3 regions of the Streptomyces sp. NPDC007088 genome follow, and region 1 is predicted to be linked to each of the others. Evidence: riboswitches for the same ligand, from Rfam matches in the RefSeq annotation. Region 1 holds a riboswitch; each other region holds the start of a gene.

Region 1 (5,099 bases):
TCGAGCACGGTGAAGTACGAGAAGCCGTACCGCTTCCGGTGTGCCTGGAGCCGGTCCGCTATCTCCTCCACCGTCCCGAACGCGAGGATCGGCACCTCCAGCAGCTCCTCGGCGCTGAGGTGCGGCATGTGCGCGCGCCACTCCTCGGCCGTCCGCTCGCGGTCCTCGGTGACGACGACGGACTGGAGCAGCAGGTTCAGCTCGGCGGGCCGCGGACGTTCGGCCGCGACGCGCTGGTAAACCGCGACGCGTTCCTCCAGCTGGTCCGCCGTGAGCGGCTGCGGAGTGCCCTCCGGCGTCGTGCGCCCCCCGCTGAACGCCACGATGTCCGCGTGGCGGGCTGCCAGCCGCAGCACCCGGTCGCCGTTGCCGCCGACCAGCAGCGTGGGCCGGGGCCGCTGCACCGCGGCGGGCTGGTGCTCGGCGGAGCCGAACAGTCGCTCCAGTTCCTTCACCGTGTCGCGGAGGTGGTCGACCCGCTCCCGCGCGGACCCCCACGGGAGGCCGGCCGCCTCGTGCTCGCTCTGGACGTATCCGGTGCCCAGGCCCAGTTCCAGCCGGCCCCCGCTGAGCGCGTCGACCGTCGCCGCCTCCCGGGCGAGCAGGGCCGGATTCCAGAATCCCGCGTTGAGCACGAAGGTGCCGATCCGTACGCGCTCGGTCGCCCCGGCCGCCGCGGTCAGCGCCGGGAAGGGCGCCATCATGCCCAGGTGGTCCGCGACGAGCACGGTGTCGTATCCCAGTTCCTCAGCTCTGCGGCACTTCTTTCCCCACTCCGCCCCTTCCGCGGGGCTGATCATGTTGACCCCGAACCGGAATGCCTCGGTCATGACGTCTCCTGTGTCTCGCTGGTCTCGTCCGTCACTTCATTCACGTCGATGCGCTCCGGAGAAGCAAGAGGCGTTCGCTCAGGGCCAGATGGGGAGGGGGCCGGGTGCCGGGGCCGCGCCCGCGAGGCCGGGCCGTCACTGTGCGTACCGGGCCTGGGGTACGGCAATCCGCTCGGCCGTAGCAGGGTTCACCGCTTCGGGCGACAGAACCCCGCAGATCCTGCGGGATCGATCGGCACGCGCGCCTCGGCGGTGGCAGTCTGGCGCACAGTAAGGGCCCGGCCCCTCGGCGTCATTCCGCGACGACTCGTCTTACCGGGCCCTGCGGGAAGGGACAGGCCGCCATGGCAGATCATCAGGAAGCCTCGGTCACGCTGCCGAGCGATCCGGCCTCGGTTCCGGAGGCCCGCAGACAGGTCGGAGCCCTCCTCGCCGCATGGGGACTGCCCGCCGGCTCCGAGTCGGCCGAGACGATCAGGCTGATCGTCTCGGAACTCGCCACGAACGCCGTCCAGCACACCGGTGGGCAGTCACCCATCTTCACGGTGGACCTCGTGCTGGAACGCGACGAACGGCTCCATATCGGGGTGACCGACAGCCACCCCCGCTGGCCGCGGCGGCTGCCGGCCGCCGTCCAGCAGGACAATGGGCGCGGTCTGGTCATCATCCGCTGGCTCGCGGCGGAGTGCGGCGGGCGGCTGTCGGTCGTCCCCACCGAGGAGGGCGGGAAGACCGTCCGGGTCGAACTCCCGTGGGAGGCGGGGGCGGCCGTACTCGACTGATCGGCCACCCCCGGCCCCGCCTCGGTGAAAAAACGTTCTGCCCACCCGGCCCGCACACTCCGTAGCGGCCGCGGGCGCCCGGGGCGCGGCGGCGGGCGTAGGGGAGGCGGCGGCGGACGCACCGGAAGGCGATGGGCGTACCGGGTGCGAGCGCCCGACGGGCCGTCACGACCTGTCCGCCGGGTGCGAGCACCCGACGGACGTCACGACCCGCCGCCGCTGAGGCGCCGCGCCCGCCGCCTCACCTCACCGCACGCGGCCGTAACTGACCGACCTCGTCCAGATCCGTTCGAGTTTGACGACGTCTCCCGTCTTGGGGGCGTGCCACACCTTGTTGGCCCCCGCGTAGATCCCCACGTGGTACACGCTGCCTCCGGACCGGAAGAAGACCAGATCGCCCTTGCTGCGGTGGCCCGCGGAGATGTGCCGGGTCTTGTTGTACTGCGCCTGGGCGGTGCGCGGCAGGGATTTCCCCGCCTTCTTGAAGGAGTAGAGAGTCAGTCCCGAGCAGTCGAAGCGGTGGGGGCCCGCGGCGCCCCAGCCGTAGGGCGAACCCTTCTTGGAGGCCGCGATCTTGAGCGCCTTGGCGTGGACTCCCGCGGTGGCGGCCTGGGCCTCCGTGGCGCCGCCCGGCAGGGTCAGGGTGCCGCCCACGGCGGCGAGGGTGAGGGCCGAGGCGGTGCCGGCCCTGGTCAGCAGAACGGGAACTCGATTCCGCACAGACATGCGTAACCCTTCGTCAACCGCCTGTGAAGGATGACCTGTCGGGTTCGGGCCGGCGAAGATGCCCGGCCGCGGTCGCGGCTTCACCCCAAGGACCGGCGCGCTTCACGCGCACCGACCCGCCGTGCTGGGTCCTCCACTCCCGCCGATCCATATGTCGACCGGCATCCGGACGGCGGCGGGACTCGGCGTCCGCCCGGACCGCCCCGCCGCTGCGACGGGGGCTTGTCGTCGTGAAGGATCTTGACGCACGAAGAGGCCGGAATCCGAGCTAAATCGTACCTATGTGAGGTTCCTCACCCTTGTGGTGTTCGGGTGAGCAGCCCCCGCGCGGCGCCTTCCGTCGAGCGTCGACGAGCGCCCGACGAGCGTCCGACCAGCGGTGCGGTCGCCCTCGGCGGTGCGGAGGCGGACGCGGAGCGCAAGTCGGCGCCGGGCCCCGCCGGGCTGTGGGTACGCCGTTGGTGGGTACCTCATTTGGTAGGTTTGCGCCGCGTCACGGACCGGGGCGGTCGCGAAGTGCACATCCCCAAGCGCGCCCCGCACCTTTTCTGTCACCGGCGCACAGGGCGGTCACCGGCGCGAACGACGGCACCCACGGCACCCACGGGGCGGAGGAGCGCGCGCAGTACCCGCGCCCCGCGGGCCTCTACGGTTCGGGAGCCTCCTGCGGCGGCAGGGCCACCCGGGCGGTACGGCGCTCTCCGTCGAGGACGCGCAGCGCCTGTTCGAGGGTGCGCGCGTGCAGTTCCGTCTCGCCGCGCGCGTGCATGCGGGCGAGTGCGTCGCGCAGGCTCACCGCTCGGGCGACGAGCGCCTGCGCCGCCCGCAGCGCGGCGTACGTGTCGCCGCCCCGGCCGGGGTTGGCGCGGCCGAGCAGGTCGGCGGCGGCCAGGTAACTGTCGATCAGTTCGCCCTCGGCCCGGGTGAGGGCGGGCAGGGGCGGCAGTTCCGGCGGCAGCATCGCGTCCTCACTGTGTCCAGGCGCCCGGCAGGGGGCCCCGGTCGCCCAGTACGGCGTCCACGATCCCGTACGCGCGCGCCTCGGTGGCGGTCAGTACCTTGTCCCGTTCGATGTCCGCGCCGACGTCCCGTGGATCGCGGCCCGTGTGCCGGGCGAGCAGTCGCTCCGTCAGCTCGCGCGTCCGCTGGAGTTCGGCGGCCTGGATCTCCAGGTCGCTCGGCTGCCCCTGGGCGGGCTCGCTCAGGGCGGGCTGGCCGATCACGATCCGGGCGCCGGGCAGCGCCGCCCGTTTCCCCGGGGTTCCGGCCGCCAGGAGCACGGCGCCCACCGAGGCGGCCTGGCCGAGGCAGTACGTCGACACGTCGCAGCCGAGGAAGCGCACGGTGTCGTACACGGCGGTCATGGCGGTGAAGGTGCCGCCCGGGCAGTTGAGGTAGAGGGAGATGTCCTGGTCGGGCGCGGCATGCTCCAGGTACATGAGCTGGGCCACGAGGTCGCCGGCCGCGGTGTCGTCGAGCGGGGTGCCGAGAAACACGATCCGATTCTCCAGCAGCTTCGCGTACGGGTCCAGGGTGCGATGCCCGGAGCTGGTGCGTTCGGTGAACTCGGGCAGGACGTAACGAGCGGACGGACGGATCACGGCACACGTCTCCTCTGCGAGGCGTCCTGTAGAAAACGTACAGGACGTACATAAATGTGGAAGTGAGCATGGCTCAGGGGACGGCCCGGGGCAACGGCCGGGGCCCCCGTTTCGCTCTCGGCGAGAAGCGGCGGGGGCCCGGGGGAGGCGGGAGACGGTGTGAACGCCCTGTCAGATGACGGATGGGGAGGGTGTCGGCGAGGGCGTGGTCTGCCCGGTTCAGGTGTTGCTGTACAGGTCCACGAAGGGCTGGGCCGAGTCGAGGCCGTCGTGCCCGAAGGGCGCGTCGAAGCTCCAGACCAGGAACAGCAGGAAGACGATCAGGGCGCTGAACGTCGTCGCGAGCAGCAGTTCGCGGGCCGAACGACGGATCTGCAGGGTGTACATGAGCCCCAGGGTGACCACGGCGCCGGCCACGAGACCGAACCACACGGTGCCGGGAAGGGTGGTGCCGGCGTTCTCCAGACGCTGGTGGCGTGCGTCGTCGGCGGCGGCGACCTGATCGAGCAGGGGCTGGTACGCCTGGGCCTGGAGTTCGTCGGCCGGGGTGTGGCGGGCGATGTCGGTACGGATCTGCCGCAGGAGGTCCCCGCCCTCGCTGCCCGGTTCCCGGTCCGCCTCCATGGCGCGCCACTCCGAGGTCACGGTGTGCCGGGCGTAGGTGTCGATGTGCTCGCGCACCTGGGCGCGGAAGTCCGCGGGGTAGACGTCAAGCCGCTGGTCGATCTCGTAGAGCGCCTGGGCCTCACGCTGCACGGTGTCGTCGGCCGCGTTCCTGGCCTCCCACACCCCGGCGATCGCCAGGCCCAGCACGATGGCGTAGACGACGCCGACCATCATCACGAGGTATTCGAGGACGTCCGGGGTCTCGGAGGTGTCCTCATCGACCACGCGTCGGTTCCGCATCAGTGTGGCGGCGACGACCAGGGTGCAGACCAGGACCGAGGCCAGGGTGTAGATCAGCCATTCGGGCACAGCGGGACTCCAAGAAAGCCGGCGAGAGGTGAGGGGCGGGGGCGGGCGGGGGTCAACCGCGCCCGCGGCGGCGGGAACCGGGCCGCAGGGCGGCAGCCGCCAGGATCGCGGGGCACATGATCACGACGGTCGTGGTGACGGTCGACAGCGTCGCCGGCGGTGGACGTCGTGAACCGCCCACGTAA
Region 2 (5,099 bases), on a different contig from region 1:
GCCGACGTCCGGGGACGCGGGCTCATGATCGGCATCGAGTTCGGCCGGCCCGAGTCCCTCAAACTGCGCAGCCGCTGGGCCATGCTCCAGGCCGCCCGCAAGGGGCTGTTCGCGCAGATGGTCGTCGTACCGCTGCTCCAGAAGCACCGCATCCTGACCCAGGTCTCCGGCGACCACCTCGAAGTCATCAAGCTGATCCCGCCGCTCGTCGTGGGGGAGAAGGAGGCCGACCGCTTCGTGGACGCCTTCACCGCCGTCATGGACGACGCGCACAACGGTGGACTGATGTGGGACTTCGGGAGGACCCTGGTGAAGCAGGCGGTCGCCAACCGATGACGGGGACGGAGCCCGCGGTCATCGGGCGCTGAGCCGGTCGCGAGCGGTCCGGCGCCACGGACTTTTGCCTCCCGGGCAAAAAAATTGCCCGGGAGGCATTTTCCTGGCTCAATCAGAGGTATGAGTCCTGCCATCCCCGGCGGACGGGACCTCCCCGACCCGCCGGACCAGCACACCGACGAGTCCGCGGCCGACGGCGTCCCCCTCGCGCTGTCCGCGGCCGTCGCCCCGCAGCTGCGGGAACTGCGCCGCCGCGCCGGGCTCACCCTGGAGGCCGCGGCCAAGGCCGCCGGACTCTCCCCGGCGCACCTCTCCCGGTTGGAGACCGGCCGCCGCCAGCCCTCCCTGCCGATGCTGCTCGCCCTGGCCCGTACCTACGGTACGACCGTTTCGGAACTGCTCGGCGAGCACACCGAGGGACGCGAGGCCGTCGTCCGGGCCGCCGCGATGGAGCCGACCGCCGCGGGCGGCTGGACCTACTGGCAGGCCGGCGGCCCGGGACGCGGGATGCAGGCGCTGCGCGTCCACGTCCCCCACGGCAGCCAGGGCGATATCGTCCGCGTCCACCCCGGCGAGGAGTGGCTGTACGTCCTCACCGGCCGGCTCAGGCTTCGGCTCGGCGACAGCACCCACCTGCTGGACCCGGGCGACAGCGCGCACTTCGACTCCCTCACCCCGCACCGGATCGCCGCCGTGGACCAGGGCGGCGCCGGGCTGCTCTTCGTCCACACCCTCATGCAGAGCCCGCTCGGCGCGCTCTGCCTCGGTGACGTACGCCCAGGAGGCGCATGATGTCCCGTCCCGCACCCGAATCCGTACCCGAGACCACCACTCCCGCCGCCCCCACGCCCGAAAGCGGCCCCGCCCCCGAGGCGCAGGCGGCCCCGGCCGGTGAGGAGGACACCCCGCGCGGGGTGCGCCGGTTCGTGGAGGACAAGATCCCGCGCGGCCTCGCCATCAGGCTGTTCGTCTACATCGTCGCGGGCCACGGACTCGCCGCGTTCCTGTTCCTCCTGTTCGAGCTGGGCGCCAAGAACCAGTGAGCCCCCGGCGCCCCGGGCCGGTCACTCGACCAGTCGCGCCCGCAGCCCCTCCCGCAGCTCCGGGGTGAGCCCGAGCACCTCGCCGAAGTACCGCTCGGGCCCGCCCCACACCGTGTCGACGGCCTCCAGAGCCGCCCGCAGGTACTCCACCCGCGCCTCGAACAACGGGTTGAGCAGCTCCATCACCTCGGGCGCCGTCGCCTCCGGGGAGTCGCTGCCGCGCCGGACGCGGTAGCGGCGGTGTGGGGCGTTCGACTCCAGGTAGTCCGCCTCGATCGCCTCCCGCTCGACGCCCACCGCGAGCAGCGTGAGGGCTATCGAGGTGCCCGCGCGGTCCTTCCCGGCCGCGCAGTGCATCAGGGCGGGCAGGCTGTCCGTCGCCATCGCGCGCAGCAGGCGCCCGTACTCCGCGGTCCGCTCCTCGACCAGCTGCCGGTAGGTGGCCTTCATCCGCGCCTCCGCCCGGCCCTCACCGAGCAGCTCCCGCAACTGCTCCAGCTCCCCGTGCCGCACCATCCGCCAGAACTCCGCGCCGTCCGCCGGGTCGTTGAGCGGCAGGCGCACGTTGCGCACCCCGGGCAGCTCGACGTCCGGGCCCTCCAGCGCCTGGTCCGCCGCGTTGCGGAAGTCGAAGACGGTGTGCAGGCCGAGCGAGGAGAGGAAGCTCACGTCCTCGGCGCTCGCGTGCGCGAGGTGACCGCTGCGGTAGAGCCGACCCGGGCGCACCCGCCCGCCGTCCACCGTGGGCAGCCCGCCCACGTCCCGGAAGTTGCGTACGGCGGCCAGCTCGGGCTCGGCCTGCGGCACCTGCTGCGTCACGGGGATTCCCTTTCCGGTGGGCCGCCGGCGCGGCTCGCCGGCACGGCGAGCCCGACCCTACGACACACCCGTACGCCCCCGACAGGACTTCGTACGGCCGCGAGGGCCGAGGTGAGCAGCGTCATAACCGTGACGGTCCGTACCCGCCGCCCCTTTCCGCCGATGCCGAATCGGTCCGGCGCATACGGGAAATCGAAGATCGGAATTCCACGGAGCGTGACGGAATTCCGGTCAATGGATCAAGAAAAGGGACACGGACGGGAAAAGAGTGGCTTGTCGGGCGAGTTCTCGCTCCTTTACGGTCACCCTCAGTCCGGCCGGAACGCCCAATCCTGCCGCCGCCCGGACTCCCGCTCCACTCACACCCGTACCGGCAGGAACGGGGGACCCACAGGCACCACCGCCGCCCGGTCCACCGGACGGCTAGGGGTGAAGCCGCGTCCACGCGGCCGGGCAGCTCCAGCCCGAACCCGACAGCTCACCTCGTAGGCGACGGAGAAAGAACACACCCATGCCCGCACAGGGTAAGAACCGCCGTTCGCTGTCCCGCCGCCTCGCGCTGATCGGCACCACCGGTGCCGCCGCGGTGGTGCTCCCGCTGACCGCCGCGGCCGGCGCGCACGCCGCCGCTCCCGAGGCCGCCCCGCAGAAGGCCGCCACCACCTACACCGTGATGAAGGGCGACACCCTGGCCAAGATCGCCAGGACGCACCACGTCGACGGCGGCTGGAAGAAGCTCTTCGAGATCAACAAGAAGGCCGTCGGCGCCGACCCGGGCGTCATCAAGCCGGGCCTCAAGCTCTCCCTGAAGGCCGCCGCGGCGGCACCCGCCGTGCAGTCCGCCCCCGCGGACTCCGGCTGGACCGCGCCCGTCGTCGGCGTCAAGGGCGGCGGCTACGGCAACTCCGGCAGCCTGTGGTCGCACGGCCACACCGGCGCCGACTTCCCCGTCCCCACCGGCACCTCGGTCAAGGCCGTCTCCAACGGCACCGTCGTCGCCGCCGGGGACGGCGGGGCCTACGGCAACCAGATCGTCATCAAGCACGGCGACGGCCACTACTCGCAGTACGGTCACCTCTCCTCGATCGGCGTGTCCGTCGGGCAGACCGTGACCGAGGGCCAGCAGATCGGCCTGTCCGGCGCCACCGGCAACGTGACCGGCCCGCACCTGCACTTCGAGGTCCGCACCGGCCCGGACTACGGCTCCGACATCGACCCGCTGGCCTTCCTCGCCCAGCACGGCGTCAACGCCTGATCCGTCCCTCCAGGACCGCACCGGCCCGCCCGCCCCGCGCCCCGCGCGGGGCGGGCGGGCCGAGGCGCACCCCGGGCGTTGCGCGCCCACGTCGCGGTGGCGACGGAAAAGCGACGACGACCCGTTCTCCGCCCCCCGTCACACCAGGCCCGCCCTATTCCTCAATTGGGCGAGATTTGACCGGTGGTCTTTCTCACCCCCCGTCAACCCCTGCCTACGGTGGCGTAGGTCACTCGGCCAGGTGAATGATGCCGAGGTGGCACAAGAATCGAGGTTCCCCCGTAGCAGCGCCCTTTCGGGAGAGGGCACCATCGCGTCGTACGCGGCCGTCGGCGACAGCTTCACCGAGGGCGTCGGCGATCCCGGCCCCGGCGGTGTCCTGGTCGGCTGGGCCGACCGGCTCGCCGTCCAGCTCGCCGACCGGCTCCCCGAACACGACTTCCGCTACGCCAACCTCGCGGTACGCGGCAAACTCCTCGACCAGATCGTCCGCGACCAAGTGCCCCGCGCCAAGGAACTCGCGCCCGACCTCGTCACCTTCGTCGCCGGCGGCAACGACATCCTGCGCCCCGGAAGCGACCCCGACGACGTCGCGGCCCGCTTCGAGAGCGCCGTCGCCGACCTGACCTCCGCCGTCGGCACCGTCCTCGTCGCGACCGGCTTCGACACCCGCGACACCCCGGTGCTGCGCCGGCTGCGCGGGAAGATCGCCACGTACAACGCCCATGTGCGCGCCGTCGCCGACCGCCACGGCTGCCCGGTCCTCGACCTGTGGTCGCTGCGCTCGGTGCGCGACCGCCGGGCCTGGGACACCGACCGGCTCCACCTCGGGCCCGAGGGACACACCCGGGTCGCCCTGCGCGCCGCCCAGGTCCTCGGCCTCGACGTACCCGCCGACCCGGAACAGCCCTGGCCGCCGCTGCCCCCGCGCGGCACCCTGGAGCACCGCCGCGACGACATCACCTGGGCACGCGACCACCTCGTCCCGTGGATCGGCCGCCGGCTGCGCGGAGAGTCCTCCGGTGACCACGCGCACGCCAAGCGCCCCGACCTGCTGCCCCTGTAGCGCCGCGCACCCGGTCCGACGCCCCGGGCCCCCGGCCCGTCCGGTCGGCCCGGCCCGCCGGGCGGCCCGCCCCGGGCCCCGCACATAATGGGTAGCCCACCGAGACGACGGGCAGCCCGCCCCGAGACCTTGAGGAGGCGCCGTGACCGACGCCCGTTCCCTGCGCTCCGAACTGCGCTCGCTGCGGCCCCTCGCCTTCGGCGCGGACGCCACCGGTGCCAGGCTGGAACGCATCCGGCGATCCCCGCACTTCGACCAGGCCCGCGGCGTCTTCCGCAACCCCGAAGGGCCGAAGGCCCCGCCGCCCGGCTCGCGCCTGGAGTTCCTCCAGAACTACTTCCGCAAGGACCAGCGCGCCCTGCGCGCCCCCGAGGGCACCCTCCCCGTCCACCCCACCACCCTCGCGGACCTCACGCGCGAGCCCGCCCCGGGGCTGCGCGTCACCTGGATGGGGCACTCCAGCGTCCTCGTCGAGATCGACGGCGCCCGCGTCCTGTTCGACCCGGTGTGGGGCGAGCGCTGCTCCCCGTTCTCCTTCGCCGGCCCCAAGCGGCTGCACCCCGCCCCGGTGGGGCTGGAG
Region 3 (5,099 bases), on a different contig from region 1:
GCTCCAGCGCAGCCCCTCCCGCTCCAGGCGCAGGCCTGCGATGACGGGGGAGGCCGCCGCGAGGGGGTAGAAGGTGCTGAAGAGGTCGCTGACGAACTCGGGGTCGACGCCCCGGTCGTGCCGGACGGCTCCCCCGGGCTGGTCCTGGGCCTCCAGGACCTCCACCGACCAGCCGGCGTCGGCCAGCAGATTGGCGGCCACCAGACCGTTGGGGCCCGCCCCGATCACCACTGCGTCCGGCATGGCGCACTCCCGGCTCGGCGGGTGGCGCGGCACCCGGACTCAGGTTCCGGGGCGCGTGGACCACCCGGATCGGACGGCTGACGCCATACGTCCGGCGTCACGCCTCTGGGCGCGGCCGGGCCGCGCCGGGTCCTGGTCGCTGTCTCCCCCGGCCCGCAGCGGTGCGGGCCGGGGTCTCGTCCTGTTCGCACAGCCGGGCGAGGCGGCGCAGCATCGCGCGGTGCCGCACCTGTTGCGCGGCCTCCAGGACACCGTTGTGCAGGAGACCTCCGGCGCCGCGCAGCGGGTGCTCATCGAGGACGATCAGCGTGTCCTCGCCCCAGGGCCGCAGTTCCAGCGCGATTCTCGCCGTTCCCAAAGGCCCGCTCTCGGCCTCCAGTTCGAGGACGCGGGGTGGCTCGCTGCGACGGACGACGGTCTGGTTGCGCAGCGTGAGCGGCCCGATTCTGATCGCGTAGCGCACCACGGCGTCCAGCTCGGGCCAGCGCCCTTCCTCCGGCTCGACCCGCGCGGTTCCGACGACCCAGTCCCCGTAGCGTTCCACGTCGGACAGGACCGCCCAGACGTCCCAGGGAGGCTTCCTGATCAACCGGTGCCGTACGGCCATGGGGTCCCTCCACCGTCCGATTGCCGCTTTCTGCCCGCCGCGCGTCCCACGCTAGGCCCCGGGGCGCTCGCCCGCGCGGGGACGGCGGCCGTCCCGGTACCGGTGGCCGCCCGCCGTGAGGCAGTCGGCCTTGGCGACGGGCATCCTTGGGGCGTGGGGGCCACCTGTCGCGTCGTGTGGAGGTGCCATGTCTGTCGCGCGTTCGCTGGACGGCCGTACGGCGGTGGTGACCGGGGCCGCTCGCGGCCTCGGCGCCGGGATGGCGGGGGCGCTGGTGCGGCGCGGCGCCCGGGTGGCGCTGCTGGGGCTGGAGGCGAAGGAGCTGGCGCGGACGGCTGCCGCGCTTCCTGAGGGGTCCGCGCACTGGTGGGTGGTGGACGTGAGCGACGCCGGGGCGATGGAGCGGACGGCCGCGCTCGTGCGGTCCCGCTTCGGCTCTCCCTCGGTGGTGGTGGGCAACGCGGGCATCGCGGAGACCGGCCCGTTCGTGGACTCCGATCCGGACGAGTGGCGACGGGTCGTCGAGGTGAACGTGGTGGGCAGTGCCGTGACGGCACGGGTCTTCCTGCCCGATCTGCTGCGCACCCGGGGGTACTACCTCCAGGTGTCCTCCCTCGCGGCGCTCGCACCGGCCCCCCTCATGAGCGCGTACTGCACCTCGAAGGCGGGCGCCGAGACCTTCGCCCAGGTGTTGCGGGCCGAGGTGGCGCACCGGGGTGTGGGAGTGGGGGTGGCGTATCTGAGCTGGGCCGACACGGAGATGATCCGGGCGGGCGACTCCACCCGTGCCCTGCGCGCGCTGCGGTCCGCGCTGCCGTGGCCCGCCTCCCGGACCTACGCGGCCCCTGTGGTCGCGGAGCGTCTGGTGCGCGGGGTCGAACGCCGTGCCGCCACGGTCGACGCCCAGCAGTGGGTGCGCGGAGTCCGGCTCGCCCGTGCCTGGCTGCCGCCACTGGTGACCCTTCGTTCCCGGTGGCTGATGCGGCACCTGGAGCGGGAAGGGGGCGCCGCGGCGAGCGGTCCTCTGGGGGAGGGCGGGGTAGCGGCGGCGGCCGGGCGCGCCGACGAGGCCGGAGGTCACGGCCGTGGGTGCGGGCGTGGCCGGTCCCCCGGTTCCGGGAGCGACCGTGACCGCGGGCCCACCGGCTGAGCGGCGGCGCTCGGGCGTTCCGCCGGCAGGCCCCGCTCACCGGTGTGCCCAGCGGACGGAGCTTTCCGGGGGCGGCCGGAGCGCCCCGCGCGAGGTCCGCCGGCCTTGTTCCGTCCGGTGCCTCACGCCCGGCGCGGCAGTGACGGGTGGGGGAGGAGCCCGCCGGCTCCTCCCCCACCCGTCATCCGTGCGCGTCCGGGGACGTCCGGCCTCAGTACGGACCGTTCACGTTGTCGATCGAGCCGTAGACGTGCGCGGCGTAGTTGCACGCGGCGGTGATGTTGGCGACCGGGTCGAAGCTGTCCATGGACGTGCCGGGCACGTGGTACGCCTGGAAGGTCGGGTCGATGACCTGGAGCAGCCCCTTCGACGGGGTGCCGGCGGCGGCGTTGGAGTCCCAGTCGTTGACGATCGTCGGGTTGCCGGAGGACTCACGCATCACGTTGCGGTGGATGCCCTCGTAGCTGCCGGGGATGCCGTGCTCGGCCATGATGGCCAGCGACTGCTTGATCCAGCCGTCGAGGTCGTTCGTGTACGTCGCGGGCTGCGCGGCGGGGGCCGCGGTCTTGCTCGCGGCGGCCTCGGTGGCGGCCTTCGCCGGGGCGGCGGGCGGGGTGCTGGTCCGCTGCGAGCGGTCGGCGCGGTCGGCGCCGGTCCGCCCGGCCGAGGCGCCGGACGCCTTGGCCTCGCCCTTGCCGCCGACGGTCAGCTTCAGGCCGGGGTGGATCAGGTCGGGGTTGTCGCCGACGGCCTGGCGGTTGTCCTCGTACAGCTTGTGCCAGCCACCCTCGACCGAGTGGCTCCTGGCGATCTTGGCCAGGGTGTCCCCGGAGACCACGGAGTAGGCGGCGGGGGCGGTGTCCGCGGCCGGGGCGCCGGCCGCGGCCTTCTGCTCGGCCGCCGGGTGGGACTGCGCGGCGGAGGCGATGTTCGCGCCGAACAGGGGAAGGGCCAGGGCGGCTCCCCCCGTGCTCACGGCGATCAGTCCGCGGGTCAGCGACCGGGACGTGCGACGACGATTGTTGCCCAGTGCAGGCATGGTGCGTTCCTCTCCGTCGCCTACGAGGTGAGCTGTCGGGTTCAGGCTGGAGATGCCTGGCCGCGATGAACGCGACTTCACCCCGAGCCGTTCCGGAATCCGGATCGGCGACTTACCTGGGTCCCCCGCTCCTGCCGTACGTGAATAGGTCGGGTTTCCGGACAGCGGCAGGATTCGGCGTTCTGCCCGGATGGACCGTGACGTTAAGCGAGAGGCGCCGGATCGGACAAGCTTCGCATTCTTGATCACAAAGCATTTACATGATCAACGGGGATGACCGCGAGTTCCCCTGCTTTCTTCGCGGTGTCAACTTTCTTTGCAGGGAAAGGAATGGACGCACACCCGCGGGAGTCGCCTCACGCGAAAGTGACCCTCGCCACCGAGTCCGATTAGTGCGTTTTGCTCTGTCGCGGAAGGGGGCGATCCCACCCCGACGTAGGTGAGGACCGGCGCGCGCACATCGCCACAAATGCCTCATAAGGTGCGACAAACGGGCCGTTTCGGCGCCGGACCGGCCCCCGGACGCACTGAAGGACGCGGAGGACACCTCCGGCCCCCGACCGGCCCGTCTCCATTCGGCCGGGAAAGGCGGCCGACGGGGAAAGATCACGCGGGGGAAACGGGGCGGCGAGCTACGGGGAAGATCGCCGGGGCGGAGCGAAAGATCACGCCGGGCGGTCGAGATCAGACTCCGGGACTCCAGGACTCCGGGGCAATGATCGCGTGAGGGTCTGATTACCAACGGATACGGCGCCCCTCTCCCCGGCGGTCCCGCCCTCTCCTTTGCCCCATGGAATTGATCAATGAATTCGTCATCGGCATTCAGCCCCCGGCATTCACCCTTGCGACACCGACACCGAGACCGACACCGCGCACCGCGCACCGGCACCGGGCCGGGAGGTAATGCGCGGAATTCCCTGCCGGGTGCGGCCAATGACGGAACGCCAAACCCGGACGGCTGTCTGTTGGCGCCCAAGTGCGTTCGTGTCGCCGGTGGTTCGGCCATCGCACGCCCGCACCCGGTGGGGGGGGCGTCCACCCGTGCGCGTACGTATACACCCGGCCCCCGGCGCGCAGCGGCACAGGCCGGGATCCGGTCGCTTGCCCCGTCGGGGTGAAGATTCCTCCCCCGGGGGCCGGAGGGCGACCGCTGCGCTGCGCAGAGGCCCCGCGCCACGCGCGCCGGGCCGTACGGTCACGTGCCATGAGTATCTGGCTGCCCCTGTCCGCGGTTGCCCGGCTGGTGCGCGCGACGGCCCTCGGAGTGGTGGCGGGCGTCCTGGTCGGCGTACTGGTCGACGCGGCGTTCGGCGTCCTCGCGGGGATCGCCACGACGGAACTGGTCTTCGTCCTGGCCGGCTGGCTCACGCTGTGGCCGATGGACGCCGAGGGCACGCACCGCAACGCCAGCCGTGAGGACTTCCGGCCCGCGCTGGAGGAGTGCGTCGTCGTCGGGACCGCCCTGTGCGGACTGATCGCCATCGTGGTGCTGCTGCTGGACGGAAAGTCGGGAAAGGGGAACGCCGCGGCGGCGGTGGCGCTGGGCGGGGTGTTCACGTCCTGGGCCGCGCTGCACCTCATGTACTCCGCCCGCTACGCGTACGCCTACTACGGCGCCGGGGGCGGTGGGAACGGTATCGACTTCAACTCCCAGGAGCCGCCGACGTACCGCGACTTCCTCTACTTCAGCTACAACCTGGGCATGACCTATCAGGTCTCGGACACCGCCGTCTCCAGCTCCAGGGTCCGCGCGATCGCCCTGCGGCACTGCCTGCTCTCCTACGTGTTCGGCACGAGCGTCCTGGCCACCACGATCAACCTCGTCACCGGCATCGTCACCGGCTGAACCCGGTCCCCTCCCCCGCCGGCCCCGGAGGACGGGCGCCGTCCGGGCGGCCACGTGGACCACCCCTGCCGGCCCCGCGACGCCGGTCACGAGGCCGTACGGCTCCTCATGCATACGTTCGGTGGCCCAGGGCACTCGCAGTTCAACCACGAACCAGCGGCCGAACGCGCTGATCGCGACGGTCGCGGCAGGAAGTTCTGACGACGCACTACGG

What was found. A riboswitch is a leader RNA that binds a small molecule or an ion and turns the genes downstream of it on or off. The one in region 1 is predicted to bind cyclic di-AMP.
Region 2: it holds a riboswitch for cyclic di-AMP, as region 1 does, so the genes downstream of both, ACFYMP_RS20810 (peptidoglycan DD-metalloendopeptidase family protein) here and ACFYMP_RS16835 (C40 family peptidase) in region 1, are expected to answer to the same signal.
Region 3: it holds a riboswitch for cyclic di-AMP, as region 1 does, so the genes downstream of both, ACFYMP_RS28085 (transglycosylase SLT domain-containing protein) here and ACFYMP_RS16835 (C40 family peptidase) in region 1, are expected to answer to the same signal.

Annotation. Positions count from the first base shown of each region.
Region 1 covers NZ_JBIAFO010000009.1:189,362-194,460, reverse strand. Annotated here, with positions in the region: gene ACFYMP_RS16845 (LLM class F420-dependent oxidoreductase) at 1-830, opposite strand, end outside; gene ACFYMP_RS16840 (ATP-binding protein) at 1,175-1,612, shown strand; gene ACFYMP_RS16835 (C40 family peptidase) at 1,859-2,338, opposite strand; cyclic di-AMP (ydaO/yuaA leader) riboswitch at 2,342-2,536, opposite strand; gene ACFYMP_RS16830 (hypothetical protein) at 2,985-3,299, opposite strand; gene ACFYMP_RS16825 (ATP-dependent Clp protease proteolytic subunit) at 3,307-3,939, opposite strand; gene ACFYMP_RS16820 (hypothetical protein) at 4,159-4,914, opposite strand.
Region 2 covers NZ_JBIAFO010000012.1:188,729-193,827, reverse strand. Annotated here, with positions in the region: gene ACFYMP_RS20830 (aspartate aminotransferase family protein) at 1-336, shown strand, start outside; gene ACFYMP_RS20825 (helix-turn-helix domain-containing protein) at 457-1,128, shown strand; gene ACFYMP_RS20820 (DUF6126 family protein) at 1,128-1,379, shown strand; gene ACFYMP_RS20815 (tyrosine-protein phosphatase) at 1,401-2,198, opposite strand; cyclic di-AMP (ydaO/yuaA leader) riboswitch at 2,551-2,705, shown strand; gene ACFYMP_RS20810 (peptidoglycan DD-metalloendopeptidase family protein) at 2,710-3,453, shown strand; gene ACFYMP_RS20805 (SGNH/GDSL hydrolase family protein) at 3,710-4,519, shown strand; gene ACFYMP_RS20800 (MBL fold metallo-hydrolase) at 4,662-5,099, shown strand, end outside.
Region 3 covers NZ_JBIAFO010000024.1:79,011-84,109, forward strand. Annotated here, with positions in the region: gene ACFYMP_RS28070 (phytoene desaturase family protein) at 1-243, opposite strand, end outside; gene ACFYMP_RS28075 (SRPBCC family protein) at 341-850, opposite strand; gene ACFYMP_RS28080 (SDR family oxidoreductase) at 1,038-2,000, shown strand; gene ACFYMP_RS28085 (transglycosylase SLT domain-containing protein) at 2,212-3,039, opposite strand; cyclic di-AMP (ydaO/yuaA leader) riboswitch at 3,044-3,229, opposite strand; gene ACFYMP_RS28090 (DUF1345 domain-containing protein) at 4,244-4,885, shown strand.